3 regions of the Roseateles sp. GW823-FHT07B05 genome follow, and region 3 is predicted to be linked to each of the others. Evidence: riboswitches for the same ligand, from Rfam matches in the RefSeq annotation. Region 3 holds a riboswitch; each other region holds the start of a gene.
The links. Region 3 has a riboswitch for cyclic di-GMP ahead of AC1Q7O_RS10710 (tetratricopeptide repeat protein). Riboswitches for the same ligand answer to the same signal wherever they lie in the genome.
Positions count from the first base shown of each region.

Region 1: another riboswitch for cyclic di-GMP. It lies ahead of AC1Q7O_RS05720 (methyl-accepting chemotaxis protein); the one in region 3 lies ahead of AC1Q7O_RS10710 (tetratricopeptide repeat protein).
Region 2: another riboswitch for cyclic di-GMP. It lies ahead of AC1Q7O_RS17820 (S53 family peptidase); the one in region 3 lies ahead of AC1Q7O_RS10710 (tetratricopeptide repeat protein).

Region 1 covers NZ_JBXAGX010000002.1:325,301-330,449, reverse strand. The annotation lists gene AC1Q7O_RS05730 (GGDEF domain-containing protein) at 1-206, shown strand, start outside; gene AC1Q7O_RS05725 (flagellar basal body rod protein FlgC) at 322-594, shown strand; gene AC1Q7O_RS05720 (methyl-accepting chemotaxis protein) at 750-2,303, opposite strand; cyclic di-GMP riboswitch class I at 2,362-2,457, opposite strand; gene acnB (bifunctional aconitate hydratase 2/2-methylisocitrate dehydratase) at 2,711-5,149, opposite strand, start outside.
Region 2 covers NZ_JBXAGX010000008.1:84,626-89,774, forward strand. The annotation lists gene AC1Q7O_RS17805 (molybdopterin-dependent oxidoreductase) at 1-1,765, shown strand, start outside; gene AC1Q7O_RS17810 (LytR/AlgR family response regulator transcription factor) at 1,752-2,516, opposite strand; gene AC1Q7O_RS17815 (sensor histidine kinase) at 2,513-3,676, opposite strand; cyclic di-GMP riboswitch class I at 3,846-3,941, shown strand; gene AC1Q7O_RS17820 (S53 family peptidase) at 3,991-5,149, shown strand, end outside.
Region 3 covers NZ_JBXAGX010000004.1:74,995-80,143, reverse strand. The annotation lists gene AC1Q7O_RS10730 (glutaredoxin family protein) at 42-593, opposite strand; gene AC1Q7O_RS10725 (cupin domain-containing protein) at 608-964, opposite strand; gene AC1Q7O_RS10720 (DUF488 domain-containing protein) at 1,045-1,434, opposite strand; gene AC1Q7O_RS10715 (hypothetical protein) at 1,507-2,037, opposite strand; gene AC1Q7O_RS10710 (tetratricopeptide repeat protein) at 2,070-3,533, opposite strand; cyclic di-GMP riboswitch class I at 3,663-3,748, opposite strand; gene AC1Q7O_RS10705 (PAS domain-containing hybrid sensor histidine kinase/response regulator) at 3,825-5,149, opposite strand, start outside.

The sequences.
Region 1 (5,149 bases), on a different contig from region 3:
CCGTGGCGGCCTACCGGCTGCGCTGGGGCCTGCACCGCACGCGCGTGAAGGCGAGCCTGGGCGTCGTGCAGATCCACGCCACGCTGGGCACGGTGGACGCCGTGCTGGGCGCCGGTGCGCTGGCCTGCACGGAAGCCAAGGCGGCCGGCGGCGACAGCGTGCGCGTGTTCGTGTCGGCGGGCGGTTTCGAGGAGCTCGCGGGCTGATTTCACGGCCGCGCGCATGGCGAACCCCGGAAATGCGGGGTTTTTCGCCGGATGTTCTAAAGTTCAGCCAGCTGCTGCCGATATCACGGCCAGAGCGCTCAATACCTGAAATGCCATGAACGTCCCGCTGTCCACCGCCCTGTCCGGCATCTCCGCCGCGAATGAGCGCCTGCGCGCGTCGGCGTCCAACATCGCCAACCTGGCCACCAGCAACCAGTCCCGTCCCAGCGTCGAGCCGACGAACGTGGACAAGGTGCCCGAGCGCGAGATCAACCCGGCCAACGAGGTGGTCGAGCAGCAATCGGCGTCCTATGCCTTCGTCGCCAACCTGAAGGTGCTGCAGACGCAGCTCAACACCACCGGCGCGCTACTGGACATCAAGGCCTGAGCCTCGTCCCGTAGAGAAAAGGGCGCTGCCACGGCAGCGCCCTTTGTCATTTCAGCTGCCCACCTCCCGTGTGATCTGTGTGTTCGCGGCAGGCAAGCTGCGGGCCGAGCGCCGGGCTGCTCCCGAGCTGGCCCGCGGGCGAGGGGCGGTCAAGATCAGGCTTCCAGCCGGAAGCTGGCGACCGCGCGGGTCAGCTGCTCGGCCTGCAGGCGCAGGCTCTCGGCGGCGGCCGTGCTCTCCTCGGCCAGCGCGGCGTTGCGCTGGGTCATGTCGTCGAGCTGACCCATGGACTGGTGGATCTCGACGATGCCCTTGTCCTGCTCGCGAGAGCTCTGGCTGATCTGACCCACCATCGCCGACACGCGCTGCACCTGGGTGACGATCTCGCCCATGACGGCGCCGGTGCCGCGCACCAGCTCGCTGCTGTCCTGCACCTGCTCGACCGAGCCCTGCACCAGGCCCTTGATCTCGCGGGCGGCCTCGGCGCAGCGCTGTGCCAGCGTGCGCACCTCGCCGGCCACGACGGCGAAGCCGCGCCCTTGCTCGCCGGCACGGGCGGCTTCCACGGCCGCGTTCAGCGCCAGGATGTTGGTCTGGAAGGCGATGCCGTCGATGGTGCCGATGATGTCGGCGATGCGCCGGCTGGAGGCTTCCAGGCGGTCGATCTGGCTGACGGCGCGCTCCACCAGCGCGCCACCGCGCTCGGCCACCGCGCGGGCCTGGCCGGCCAGCTGGTTGGCTTCGTGGGCTTGCTCGGCGCCGTTCTTCACGTTGCCGCTGATCTGCTCGACGCTGGCGGCCGTCTGCTGCAGCGACGAGGCCTGCTCCTCGGTGCGGGCGCTGAGGTCCTGGTTGCCCTGGGCGATCTGCTGGCTGGCCGTGGCCACCGAGGCCACGCTTTCACGCACGCTGCCGACGATGTCGCGCAGGCCGTGCTGCATGGCGCCCAGCGCGGTCAGCATGTCGGCGGCCTCGTCCCGGCCACGTGCCCGCACAGGCTGGCTGAGGTCGCCCGCGGCCATGCGTCGCGCTTCGCGCACGGCCCGGCGCAGCGGCGCGACGATGGAGCGCGTGATGCCCCAGCACAGCAGGCCGCCCAGCACCAGCAGCGCGGCGCCGCCCGCCAGCACGAGCAGGCGGGAGCGCTGGTACAGCGCGTCGGCGTCGTCGGCCGTCTTGGCGATGCGGGCGATCTCGCGCGCCTTGATCTCGTCGACCTGCTTCGTGTAGGCCAGCTGCGACTCGCGCAGGCTGAGCTCCAGCAGCTCGGTGGCCTCGCCCATCTCGCCGGCACGGATGTGCAGCAGGAAGGCGCTCAGGTCGTTCTCGAACTTGTCGCCCAGCAGCTGGGCCTGGGCCACCAGTCGGCGGCCCTCCTCGGAGCGCACGCTGGGGACGATCTCGGCCCACAGGCGCTGGTTGTCCTCGCGGGCCTTGGCGATGGAGGCCAGCCAGCCGGTCTGCTTCTGCAGGTCGTCGTACAGCAGGATGTTGCGGGTCTGGCGCGCGATCTTGTTGATGTTGTCGGCGACGGTGACCAGGCGCTCCACCTTGGGCAGGCGGTCGTCGCGGATGAAGCGCAGCTGGTCGGCCAGGTCATGCAGCCCCGTCAGGGCCAGAGCGCACAGCGCCGCCATGGCGAGCAGCAGCGCGAAGAAGCTGGCGGCCAGTCGGGGGCCGATCTTGAAACGGGTCAGCAGTTGGATCATGGGCGGGCAACGGGTGGTTGCCCAGGGCGCAGGGGCCCTCGCCCGGCAGGGCGGAGGTTCTGGCGGCCCCGCTGCCATGGGCGGCGCGGGTGCGCTGCCGGTAGGCCGGTGGCTTTGCGTATCCGGCTTTCGCACGGACTTGCCCTGGACAGAGGTGGGAGTGGCGGGCCCCGGCCGCTGGCGGACGGGATGACACGAATTCTTACATTCAGGTAACAGCCGACGCGAAAATGCAAACGTTTGCTAGAGCGGCCACTCCAGGTGCTGAGGTTGGCGATGTGCGGAGTTCACGGGCGGGGGCAGGGCTTGCCGGCGACACGCGGCGATGGCGCCAACAAAAAGCCCGCCGGGCTTGCGCGCGGCGGGCGGGTGCGGTGGGGCTTGGGCCAGCGAGCGCTGGCTCAGGCTCAGCAGGCCGGGGCGGTGGCCTTGGCGGCCTCGGCGTATTCCTCGATCTGGTCGAAGTTCATGTAGCGGTAGACACTGGCCTTGTCCGCGTCGATGACGCCCATCTCCTTCAGGTACTCCTCCTTGGTCGGCAGGCGGCCCAGGCGGGACGCGATGGCCGCCAGCTCCGCCGAGCCCAGGAACACGTTGGTGTTCTTGCCCAGGCGGTTCGGGAAGTTGCGGGTGGACGTGGAGATGACGGTGGCGCCTTCACGCACCTGGGCCTGGTTGCCCATGCACAGGCTGCAGCCCGGCATTTCGGTGCGCGCACCGGCCGTGCCGAAGGCGGCGTAGTGGCCTTCCTTGATCAGCTCGCTCTGGTCCATCTTGGTCGGCGGGGCGACCCACAGCTTGACCGGGATGTCGCGCTGGCCACCCAGCAGCTTGGCCGCGGCGCGGAAGTGGCCGATGTTGGTCATGCACGAGCCGATGAAGGCCTCGTCGATCTTGGTGCCGGCGACTTCGGACAGGAACTTGGCGTCGTCCGGGTCGTTGGGGCAGCAGACGATCGGTTCCTTGATGTCGGCCAGGTCGATCTCGATGACGTGGGCGTATTCGGCGTCCTTGTCGGCTTCCAGCAGTTCGGGGTTGGCCAGCCAGGCTTCGACCTTCTCGATGCGGCGCTGCAGCGTCTTCGCGTCGGCATAACCGTCGGCGATCATGTTCTTCATCAGCACGATGTTGCTGGTGAGGTATTCCTTGATCGGCTCGGGGTTGAGCTTGATCGTGCAGCCGGCGGCGGAGCGCTCGGCGGACGCGTCGGACAGCTCGAAGGCTTGCTCGACCTTCAGGTCCGGCAGGCCTTCGATTTCCAGGATGCGGCCCGAGAAGGCGTTCTTCTTGCCAGCCTTGGCGACCGTCAGCAGGCCGGCCTTGATGGCGTACAGCGGGATGGCGTGCACGAGGTCGCGCAGCGTCACGCCCGGCTGCATCTCGCCCTTGAAGCGGACGAGCACGGACTCGGGCATGTCCAGCGGCATGACGCCGGTGGCGGCGCCGAAGGCGACCAGACCGGAGCCGGCCGGGAACGAGATGCCGATGGGGAAGCGGGTGTGCGAGTCGCCGCCGGTGCCGACGGTGTCGGGCAGCAGCAGGCGGTTCAGCCAGCTGTGGATGACGCCGTCACCCGGGCGCAGGGCCACGCCGCCGCGGTTGCTGATGAAGGCGGGCAGCTCGCGGTGGGTCTTCACGTCCACTGGCTTCGGGTAGGCGGCCGTGTGGCAGAAGGACTGCATGACCAGGTCGGCCGAGAAGCCCAGGCAGGCCAGGTCTTTCAGCTCGTCGCGGGTCATCGGGCCGGTCGTGTCTTGCGAGCCGACCGTCGTCATCTTGGGTTCGCAGTAGGTGCCCGGGCGCACGCCCTGGCCTTCCGGCAGGCCGACGGCGCGGCCGACCATCTTCTGCGCCAGCGTGAAGCCGGCCTTGGTCTCGGCGGGCGCCGAGGGCAGGCGGAACAGCGTGGAGGCCGGCAGGCCCAGGAACTCACGCGCCTTGGCGGTCAGCGAGCGGCCGATAATGAGGTTGATGCGGCCGCCGGCGCGCACTTCGTCGAACAGCACATCGCTCTTGAGCTTGAACTCGGCGACGGTCTCGCCGTTCTTCACCAGCTTGCCGTCGTAGGGCAGCACGTCGATGACGTCGCCCATTTCCAGCTTGGACACGTCGACTTCGATCGGCAGCGAGCCGGAGTCTTCCTGGGTGTTGAAGAAGATCGGGGCGATCTTGCCGCCCAGCGTGACGCCGCCGAAGCGCTTGTTCGGCACGAAGGGGATGTCCTGGCCGGTGGCCCAGATCACCGAGTTGGTGGCGGACTTGCGCGAGGAGCCGGTGCCGACGACGTCGCCGACGTAGGCCACCAGGTTGCCCTTCTTCTTGAGATCCTCGATGAACTGCATCGGGCCGCGCTTGCCGTCTTCCTCGGGCTTGAAGGCCGCGTCGGGGCGCGTGTTCTTCAGCATGGCCAGGTAGTGCAGCGGGATGTCCGGGCGGCTCCACGCGTCGGGCGCGGGCGACAGGTCGTCGGTGTTGGTCTCGCCGGGCACCTTGAAGACGGTGACGGTGATCTTCTTCTCGACTTCGGGGCGGCTCGTGAACCACTCGGCGTCGGCCCACGACTGCATCACTTCCTTGGCCTTGGCATTGCCGGCCTTGGCCTTGGTGGCGACGTCGTTGAAGTAGTCGAACATCAGCAGGGTCTTCTTCAGGCCCTCGGCGGCGACGCCGGCGACTTCGGCGTCGTCCAGCAGCTCGATCAGCGGATGCACGTTGTAGCCGCCCACCATGGTGCCCAGCAGCTCGGTGGCCTTGGCCTTGGATATCAGGCCGACCTGGATGTCGCCGTGCGCGACGGCGGCCAGGAAGGAGGCCTTGACCTTGGCAGCGTCGTCCACGCCCGGGGG
Region 2 (5,149 bases), on a different contig from region 3:
GTTCGGCCACTGGCTGTCCATCCCGCTGCCGGACATCGAGCGCTGCGACTATCTGCTCATCCTGGGCGGCAACCCCATGGTCAGCAACGGCAGCCTGTGGACCGTGCCCGACTACCGCGGCAAGGCCAAGGCGATGCGCGCGCGCGGCGGGCGCATCGTCGTCGTCGACCCGCGCCGCAGCGAGACGGCCGCGGCCGCCGACGAGCACCTGCCCATCCGCCCCGGCGCCGACGCGCTGCTGCTGGCCGGCATCGCCTACACGCTGTTCGACGAAGGGCTGGTGAACCTGGGCCGGCTGGCCGAGCACGTCAACGGGCTGGACGACGCGTGCGCCGCCGTGCAGACCTTCGCCCCGGAGGTGACGGCCGCCGGCTGTGGCATCCCGGCCGAGACGCAGCGCCGCCTCGCCCGCGAGCTGGCCGCCGCGCCACGCGCCGCCGTCTATGGCCGCATCGGCACCTGCACGACGCGCTTCGGCACGGTGAACTCGTGGCTGGTGGACCTCCTCAACGTGCTGACCGGCCACCTCGACCGCGAGGGCGGCGCGATGTTCGCGAAGGCCGCCGCGTTCGCGCCCAACACGCAGGGTCAGCCCGGCCGCGGCAAGGGCGTGACGACGGGCCGGCGCAGCAGCCGCGTGTCTGGCGCGCCGGAAATCTACGGCGAGCTGCCCATCACGGTGCTCGCGGAAGAGATCGAGACCCCTGGCGACGGGCAGGTCAAGGCGCTCATCACCATCGCCAGCAACCCGGTGCTGTCGGCCCCCGGCGGCCCGCGCCTGGCGAAGGCGCTGGAAGGGCTGGACTTCATGCTGAGCCTGGACATCTACGTCAACGAGACGACGCGCCATGCCGACGTGATCCTGCCGGGCCTGTCGCCGCTGGAAGACCTGCACTTCGACGTCGCCTTCCCGCAGCTCAGCCACCGCAACCACGCGCGCTTCAGCGGCCCGGTGTTCGACGCCGCGCCCGGCACGCCGCAGGAGTGGCAGACCCTCCTGCGCCTGTGCGCGCTGCTGGAAGGCCGCGGCCTGAGCGTGGACGTGGCGCAGCTGGACGACGAGGCCATCGCGTCCGACGTGCGCCGCTTTGCCGGCGACCAGACGCCCGCCATCCTGGCCGCGCTGGACCCGTGGCGCGGCCCCGAGCGCCTCATCGACCTGCAGCTGCGCGTGGGCCCCTACGGCGACCAGTTCGGCCGCCAGCCCGGCGGCCTGACCCTGAAGAAGGTGAAGGCCGCCAGCACGGTGGACGGCGGCGGTGTGGACCTGGGCGCGCTGGTGCCCCGCATTCCGGAAGTGCTGCGCACGCCCAGCGGCAAGATCGAACTGGCGCCGCCCAGCATCCTGGCCGACCTGGCTCAAGTCAAAGCCGAACCCGCGCCCGAGTTCAGCCTCATCGGCCGCCGCGACACGCGCTCGGGCAACAGCTGGATGCACAACCTGCCCATCCTGGCCAAGGGCCCGGAGCGCTGCACGCTGCTCGTGAACCCCGGCGACGCCGACCGGCTGGGCCTGGCCGAGTTCGCGCGAGTGAAGAGTTCTGTGGGCGAGCTGATTGCCCGCGTGGAGCGCAGCGCCGACATGAGCCCCGGCGTGGTGAGCCTGCCGCACGGCTGGGGGCACGACCTGGCCGGCGTGCAGCTGGGCGTGGCCCGCGAGCGGCCGGGCGTGAACATGAACGCGCTGCTGGACGACGCCGCGCGCGACCCGCTCAGCGGCAACGCCGTGCTGAGCGGCGTTGCCGTGGAGATCACTGCCCCTTGAACAGGCCCTGGAAGGGGCGCGACACGGTCAGCACATCGGCCGAGCCGCGCAGCCGCAGCACCATGCCGCCGTCGTCGTCGCGCACCGCGCTGGCGATCTGCGCGCCGGCCACGACGACCGAGCGGTGCACCTGCTGGAATCGGGCCGGGTCCAGCTGCGCGATGAGGTCCTTCAGTGGCGTGCGCAGCAGCGCGTCGCGCTGCTGGCCGGCCTCCAGGTAGACGACGCGGGTGTAGCGCGCGTCCGACTCGAAGTAGACGACGTCGTCGATGCGGATCAGCCGCACCTCCTTGCCCACGCCGGCCTGCAGCGTGTCGGGCCAGGCCGGCCGGCGCTGCTGCGCGGCCAACTGCTCCAGCAGCTGCTGCAGCGCACCGGCCGCCGGCGGCGGGCGCTGCAGGCGCTCGCGCAGCCGCGCGACCGCCTGCGCCAGCCGCGCCGGCTCCAGCGGCTTGACGAGGTAGTCCACCGCGCCCGCGTCGAAGGCCTGCAGCGCATGGTCGCCGTAGGCCGTGACGAACACCACCGCGCTGCGGCCCGCAATGCGCCGCGCCACGTCGATGCCCGACAGCCCCGGCATGCGGATGTCCAGGAAGCACACGTCGGGCTCGTGGGCCAGCCACTGGTCCCACGCGTCGGCGCCGTGTGCGGCCTGGGCCACGATCTGCGCGTCGGGCCAGGCCTGGGCCAGCGCGTCGGCCAGCTGTTCGCGGGGCGCGGGTTCGTCGTCGGCGATCAGCAGCCGGGTCATGGCGACACCTCGATCTCGGCGCGCGTGCCGCCCTCGGCGCGGCGCTGCAGCGTGAAGCGGGCACGGTCGCCGAAATGGTGCTTCAGCCGCTGGCGCAGGTTGGCCAGGCCCACGTCGTCGGCGGCATCGTCGGCCAAGCCCAGGCCATCGTCATCGACACGCAGCCACCAGCGGCCGCCGGGGTCACCGCCGGCCGCCACCTGCAGCCGGCCGTCGCCGATCTTGGGTTCCAGCCCATGCTCCACGGCGTTCTCCACCAGCGTCAGCAGCAGGCCCGGCGGCAGCGGCTCGGCGGCCAGCTCCGGCGCGATGAGCACCTCGCCCTGCACGCGGCCGTCCAGCCGCGCGGCCAGGATGGCGAGGTAGTGGCGCACCGCCTGCGCCTCGTCGGCCAGCGTCACCGTGGCGCGGCCCAGCAGCTCGGTGCTGCGGCGCAGGAAGCCGGTCAGCTCGCGCAGCAGCGGGCCGGCGCGGTCGTCGCGGCGGTCCACCCAGTGCTGCAGCGTGGCCAGCGTGTTGAAGACGAAGTGCGGGTGGATCTGCGCCTGCAGCAGCCGCAGGTCGGCCTCGGCGGCGGTGCGCGCGGCAGCGTCGCGCTCGGCCAGCAGCTGCAGCCGCGACAACTGCCGCTCCCGCGCGCTGCGGCCGGCGCGCGCCACGCCGGTCAGCAGCAGCGCGAAGCTCAGGCCCAGCGGCACCACGGTGAGCGCCGAAGCCTGCAGCGACGCCAGCGCCTGGCCCAGGTCGAAGCTGCGACCGGCGAGCCCGCGGCCGACGCTCAGGCCTGCCAGCATCGCCGCGATGCCCAGCACCATGCCGCCCATGAAGCCGCCCACCACGCGCCCGGGCCGCTGCTGCGGCCGCAGCCACACGCCCAGCAGCGCGACGCTCAGCCCCACCATGACCAGAGCGGCCACGCCCAGCGACGGCCCCCAGCCCATGCCGCGCCCATGCAGCCAGGACGCGCCGCCCAGCAGGCACAGCAGCCAGCCGGCCCAGGCCGTCAGGCCCTGGCGCGAGTAGAGGTAGATGTCGATGAGCTCGACGCGCTCGCGCAGCATCGGGTCCTGCCGGCCGAAGCGCTCGTAGTAAGGCAGCGCCCAGCGGTAGTAGGCGCGCTGGAAGCGGTTGCCGGTGGCGAGGGGGTTGGGTGTGTCCATGGCCGGCACTCTAGGGGCGGTGGCGACGTGGCCGCGAGGCGGGTGGGCGAAACGCGGCGGGGCCTGCACGAAGCGCGTCGCAGCCTGCACGAGACGCGTCAGATGTCACGGCCGCGCGCGGCCGCGGTGTGCACGGCGGCCGCGCGCCGCCCTAGACTCCAATCGTTTTCAACCCTGAGGGCAAACCCGTCGAAAGGCGGGGACGCAAAGCTTCCGGCCTACCGCGCGCTGCATCCGCAGCCGCCATGGCAGCGGGGCCGCCAAGACCGCCGGGTCTTGTCGGGCGTGGCCCTCGCCTGCACGAGATTCCGGCCATGCGCAGTTCCCCCGTCTCCTGGACCCTCAGCCTGCTGGCCTGTGCCGCCCTGACCGCCTGCGGCGGCGGTGCCGGCACCGACGCGCCCACCACCCAGACGCTGGCGGCGGACGCGCCGGCAGCCTTCACGCTCAACGTGGCGCTGGACGAGGCGCTGCCCGCCAGCGACATCGAAGCGCTGCCCCAGTTCCACACCGCCGCCGTGCAGCTGGACGAGCCGGTGGACGGCGCCGAGCCGCACCGCGCGCAGGCGGCAGCCGGCGTGGGCACGCGCGGCCTGACGCTGGCCGGGCTGGACGACGCGCTGCGCCCGCGCGCGATGGCCGCCGGCACCGGCGAAGCCGCGCCGATGGCCACGACGACGACGGTCACCACCTACACGCCCACGCAGATCCGCGCCGCCTACGGGCTGCCGGCGCTGGCCGGCGCCACGCCCGCGCAGCTGGGCGCCGGCCAGACGATCTACATCGTCAACGCCAAGCACGACCCCAACATCGCCGCCGAGCTGGCCGCGTTCAACACCAAGTTCGGCCTGCCCGGCTGCACCACGCGCACGCTGGCCGCGAACGCCGCGCTGCCGCTGGCGGCCGCGCCCGCAACAAGCTGCGAGCTGGTCGTCGCCTACAGCGCCGGTGCCAACCTGACGGCCACCGCGCCGGCCTACGACAGCGGCTGGGCCACCGAGATCGCGCTGGACGTGCAGTGGGCCCATGCCACCGCGCCGCTGGCCCGCCTGGTGCTCATCGAGGCGCCGGACGCCGGCGTCGCCAGCCTCTCCAACGCCGTCGCGCTGGCCAACAAGATGGGGCCCGGCGTCGTCTCCATGAGCTTCGGCGCCGCCGAGGGCAGCTGGATGACCGGCTACGACGGCGTCTTCAACACCGCCGGCATGAGCTACCTGGCCGCCACCGGCGACAACGGCGCCGCGGTGTCGTGGCCGTCGGCGTCCAGCCGCGTGCTGGCCGTGGGCGGCACCACGCTGACGTACAGCGGCAGCGGCGCGCGCAGCGAAACCACCTGGAGCGGCACCGGCGGCGGCACCAGCGCCTACGTGGCGCTGCCCACCTATCAAAGCGGCAGCATCGCCGGCTACGCACGCCGCGCGGTGGCCGACGTGGCATTCAACGCCAACCCCAACTCGGGCCAGTACGTGGCCG
Region 3 (5,149 bases):
TTGGGAGCGGCCCGGCGCTCGGCCCGCGATACGGTAGGCCGTCAGGCTTTCAAGGCCTTGATCAACTCGTCGCTGTCGAAGCCGTCCTTCATGTGGTGGGCGCCGCGTGGGCCGCGCACGATGAGGTAGGGCGTGCCGGTGGCGCGCAGTGCGCGGAACTCGTCCTCGCAGCGCGCCTCGCGGCTCATGTTGCACTCGGTGAACGCGAAGCCGTGCTGGGTCAGCCAGGAGCGCGTCTGCGTGCAATAACCGCATTCGTTGGTGGAGTACATGACGATCTGCTCCGCGCGCACGGTGGCCGCGAGCTGCTGCATGGCGGCCTCGTCCGTGCCGCCGCCGCCCAGCAGCGCACCGAAGTCGCGCTTGTGCAACTGCGCCTGGTGCCCCCACCACAGGCCGGCGATGACGGCCACCACCGTCAGCAGCGCGCGCCACGGCAGGCCGCTGCTGGCGGGGGCGGCGCGGGCCGCGGTGCGCGGCTCGGTGGCCAGGCCGGCCTTGGCATAGGCCACGCCGCAGGCCGGGCATTGCCAGGCAGGGGCCTGCGTGTCGGCGGGGCGCATGGCGCGGCACTTGGGGCAGACGGTGGTCATCGGCGGGAATCCTTTCAGGCGGCGGTGTCCACCAGCACGAACTGCTTGCGGACTGGCGTCACCACCTCGAACTCGCCCTCGAAGCCGGGCGGGATGACGCCGCCCTGGCCGGGGCCGATGTCGGTGGCGCCCTGCGGGCCGTGCAGCCGCACCTGGCCGCTGAGCACGTGGAAGTACTCCTGACGCGTGGCGGGGAACACGATGCGCCAGCGGCCCGGTTCGCATGCCCACACGCCGGCCGAGACCGGGCCGGCCTCGTGCAGCACCCAGGTCTGGCGCAGCGGGTTGCCGGCGACGAGGCGGTCGGGGCGCGGGCGGTCCAGCGTGGGGGCGAGGGCGTCGGTGCGGTCGAGGAGGACGATGGGCAGCATGCGGGGCGCATTCTGCGGGGGCCTGTCGCGCCGCCCACCACCTGTTCGAGGGTGAATATGTGCGGCGGCCGCGCGGCGGCTCAGCCCCGCAGCGTGGCGCCCTTCTCAATCAGCAGCGCGCGCAGCACCGACCGGTGGCAGCGCGCCTCGTCTTCGCAGTAGCAACCCACCGAGAAGTCGGCCTGCGCCGACAACGTGGCCAGCAGCGCCAGCGCGTGCTGCGCGTCGGGCTGGGCCATCTCGGTGCGGTACTTCTTCGTGAAGGCCGTCCAGTCGGCATCGCTCGCGGCGGCCTGGCCCAGCTTCATCGTGTCGGCACTGGGCGCGAGGGTGGGGAACCAGACGTCGTAGAAGTCGCGCGACGCGAACTCCGCCTTGGGCACGCCGCGCGGCGGGCGGCGCACCGTGCCGATGCGGGTGCCTTCATCGGGTGCGCGCGGGCTGCCGAGCTGGACGATGCGCAGGGGCATGGCGGGTCCTCGCGCCGCTGTGCGCCGGGGGCGTCGGTGGAGGGCAGCGGCGTGCCCACCATTGTGCGGTGCTCAGAACTTGCTCTGTTCCGCCGCCTTCTTCTGCTGCGCCTCGGCCTTGCTCTGGGCCAGGAAGCTTTTCATCAGGTCGTCGCGGACGTAGCGCACGTCCATGACGAAGCTCAGGTGCGGGGCGTCCAGCTCGACCACCGCGCCCTTGGCCGTGAAGCGCGCCGACTTGTTGCCGACGAAGGGGCGCTGCTGCGCGGTCAGCTTGTACTTGCCCGACAACGTGTTGAACAGGTCGTCGAAGCGCTCCTTGCCCAGCTGCATCAGCACGGCGGCCAGCTTGTCCTGCGCGTCGAAGATGTAGGTGACTTCGTTGAGGCTGTCGATGCCGTAGCCGGCACCGTCGGTCGTGAACTGGCGCCCGCCGCTGAACTTGTTGACGCCGCCGTCGGTCAGGCGCGCCTGGCCGGGCAGTTTGGACTTGAGTTGCTGCGACGTCGTGGCGGCGATCTCGACGCCCAGGACCTGCACCTGGGCCATGGCCAGCGCGGGCAGCAGGGCGACGGTGAGCAGGGCTTGCTGGATGAATTTCATGTGGTGGTTCCGGTGATGGGGGTGGCGAGGCGTCACGAGCGGCCCAGGCCCTGGCCGACGCGCCATTCGCGCGCCAGCCGCTGCGCCTGCTGCAGCTGTGGCGACGACAGCTTCTTGGCCAGCGCGTCGCGCTCCTCGGCGGCGTCGGGGTGGGGGGCGTCGTTGGCTGCGGCGAGGTTGAGCCAGGCGTGGGCGGCCACCGTGTCCTGCTTCACGCCGCGCCCTTCGCGCAGCGCCAACGCCAGGTTGCGCTGGCCGTAGGCGTTGCCTGTCTTGGCGGCCTGCTCGAAGTAGCGGGCGGCCTCGGCATGGTCCTGCAGCACGCCGCGGCCGCGCTCGTACGACACGCCCAGGTCGTTCAGCGCGTCGGCGTTGCCCTGCTCGGCGGCCTTGCGGTACCAGGTGATGCCCTGGCGCTCGTCCTTCTCGGTGCCGCGGCCTTCGGTCATGGCCCAGCCCAGCGCACGCTGCCCGCCGGCGCTTCCCTGCTCGGCGCTCTTGCGGAACCAGGTGACGGCCTGGCGCTCGTCCTGCTTGACGCCGCGGCCGTTCACCAGCGCCCAGCCCAGCCGCACCTGGGAGCGGTCGTCGCCCTGCTCGGCGGCCTTGCGGTCCCAGGCGACGCCCTGCGCCTCGTCCCGCTCCGCGCCGCGCCCGAAGGTCAGCACATAGCCCATCCAGCTTTGCGCTTCCAGGTCGCCCTGTTCGGCGGCCTTGCGGAACCACGGCACGGACTGGGCCTCGTCCTTGGCCGCGCCGCGGCCCTGGAACAAGGCCACGGCCAGCAGGCGCTGCGCGCGCGCATCGCCCTGCTGGGCGGCCTTGGTGTACCAGGCGACGGCCTGGGCCTCGTCCTTGTCGACGCCGCTGCCGATGGCCAGCAAATAGCCCAGCAGCCGCTGCCCCGGCGCGTCGCCCTGGTCGGCGGCCTTGCGGGCCCAGCTCGCCGCCTGTGCTGGGTCCTTCTCGACGCCTTCGCCGTTCAGCAGCGCGAAGGCCAGCATGCGCTGCGAGTCGGCATAGCCGCCCCCGGCCGCGCGGCGGTGCCAGCCGGTCGCCTGCTGCAGGTCGACGGGCACGCCCCAGCCGTTCTCGTAGGCCAGCCCGAGGTTGTACTGGGAGATCAGCTCGCCCTGGGCGGCGGCCTTCTCCCACCACGCGAGGGCCTGGCGCGCGTCCTTCTTGACGCCGGTGCCGTTCAGCAACGCGACGCCCAGCTCCAGCTGCGCATCGGCCACGCCCTGGTCGGCGGACTTGCGGTACCAGCCGGCCGCCGTCGTGGCGTTGCGCGGCAGGCAGACGCCATTGGCCAGCGCGCGGCCGAGGGTGTATTGGAAGCTGCCGTCGCCCGCGTTGGCGCGGGCCTGCATGGTCGCCAGCGCCGTCTTGCAGTTGCCGGCCCGCATGGCCTCGTAGAGCTGGCCGGCCTCGTCGGCGCGGGCGTTGGCCGCGAACAGCGCCGCCGCAACGGCGACGAGCAGGGGGGTTCTGAACATTGGATCTCCCTTGAAAACCTCGGCACGGATCAACCGTTGCGGGCGGGAGTCGCGGGTCTGACCGCCGCTGGGCGGTGGGGCGGTGCCGGCACGTTGCAGCCGCGGGCGTGGACGCCCCTGGACTGCACGTGATGCGGCCCCGCTGTCGTTGCCTGGAGGCGTTAGACCGGAAGCTTTGCGACCCCGGCTTTCGCTCGGGTGTGCCGGCGGCGATTCTTGCGGATGCAATTGGTCACGTTTGCCGAGTTGGCGCCTCGGGCAGCGCCGGAACGTGAAAAGTTCAACGGGCGCTCAGCCCCGGCCCAGCACGCGGATGACCTCCGCCTCGGCCACCGGCTTGGCGATGAAGCCGTTCATGCCCGCGGCCAGCGCGGCCTGGCGTTCCTGGTCCAGCACGGCGGCCGTGAAGGCGTGGATGGGCAGGGCGGCCGTGGCGGGGTCGGCGCGCAGCAGCGCCGTGGCCTCCAGGCCGTCGACCTTGGGCATGTGCAGGTCCATCAGCACGCCGTCCAGCCGGCCGGCTTGGGCGCGGGCCAGCGTGATGGCCTGCTCGCCGTCCTCGGCCTCGATGACCTCGGCACCCAGCCGCTGCAGCAGCGCCGCGATGATGAGGCGGTTGACCGGGTTGTCCTCGGCCACCAGCAGGCGCTGGCCGGCCAGCGGGTAGCGCTGCGGGATGGGGATGCGCCGGCGCGTGGCGGTGTCGTCGATGGTGAGGCTGGTGGGCAGGCTGAGGTTGGCCCAGAACGTGGAGCCGTGGCGGCCGTCACTGTCCACGCCGACGTGGCCGCCCATGCGCGCGGCCAGCTCGCGGCAGATGGACAGGCCCAGGCCCGTGCCGCCGAAGCGGCGCGTCGTCGAGTCGTCCGCCTGCGCGAACGGGCGGAACAGCCGCGCCTGCTGGTCGGGTGGCACGCCGATGCCGGTGTCCTGCACCGACAGCCGCACGCGGTCCGGCCCGGCCGGTGCGAGGTTGAGCCGGATGTGGCCGCGCTCGGTGAACTTGAGCGCGTTGACGAGGAAGTTGGCGAGGATCTGGCGCACGCGCATCGGGTCGCCGATGACCAGCCGCGGTAGCTCGGGGGAGAGGTCCAGCTGCATGTCCAGCCCGCGTTCGCGACCCAGCGCGGCGCAGCCCTCGAAGCTGGCCTTGGCCAGCGCGTGCAGGTCGAACTCGATCTTCTCCAGCTCCAGGTGGCCGGCCTCGATCTTGGACAGGTCCAGCACGTTGGAGACGATCTCGTTGAGCGACTCGGCGGCGGCAACGAGGTGCGAGAGGTACTTGTCGCGGTGGATGTCGTCGGGCGCGCCCTGCTGCAGCAGCCGCGCCAGGCCCAGCACGCCGTTGAGCGGGGTGCGGATCTCGTGGCTCATCGTCGCCAGGAAGGCGCTCTTGGCGTGGCTGGCGGTCTCGGCCTGCTGCTTGGCGGCCTGCAGTTCGCGCTGCTGGCGGCGGTGCTCGGTGATGTCCTCGGCCACCCACAGCGTGGGGTGCTCGGCTTCGGTCTCCTGGCGGCCGGACAGCGCCGGCAGGCGGCGCGCGTTCAGCCGCACGGTGATGCGCTGGCCGTCGGGGCGCAGGTAGTCGCCCTCGAAGGCGTGCTCGGCGTCGGTCG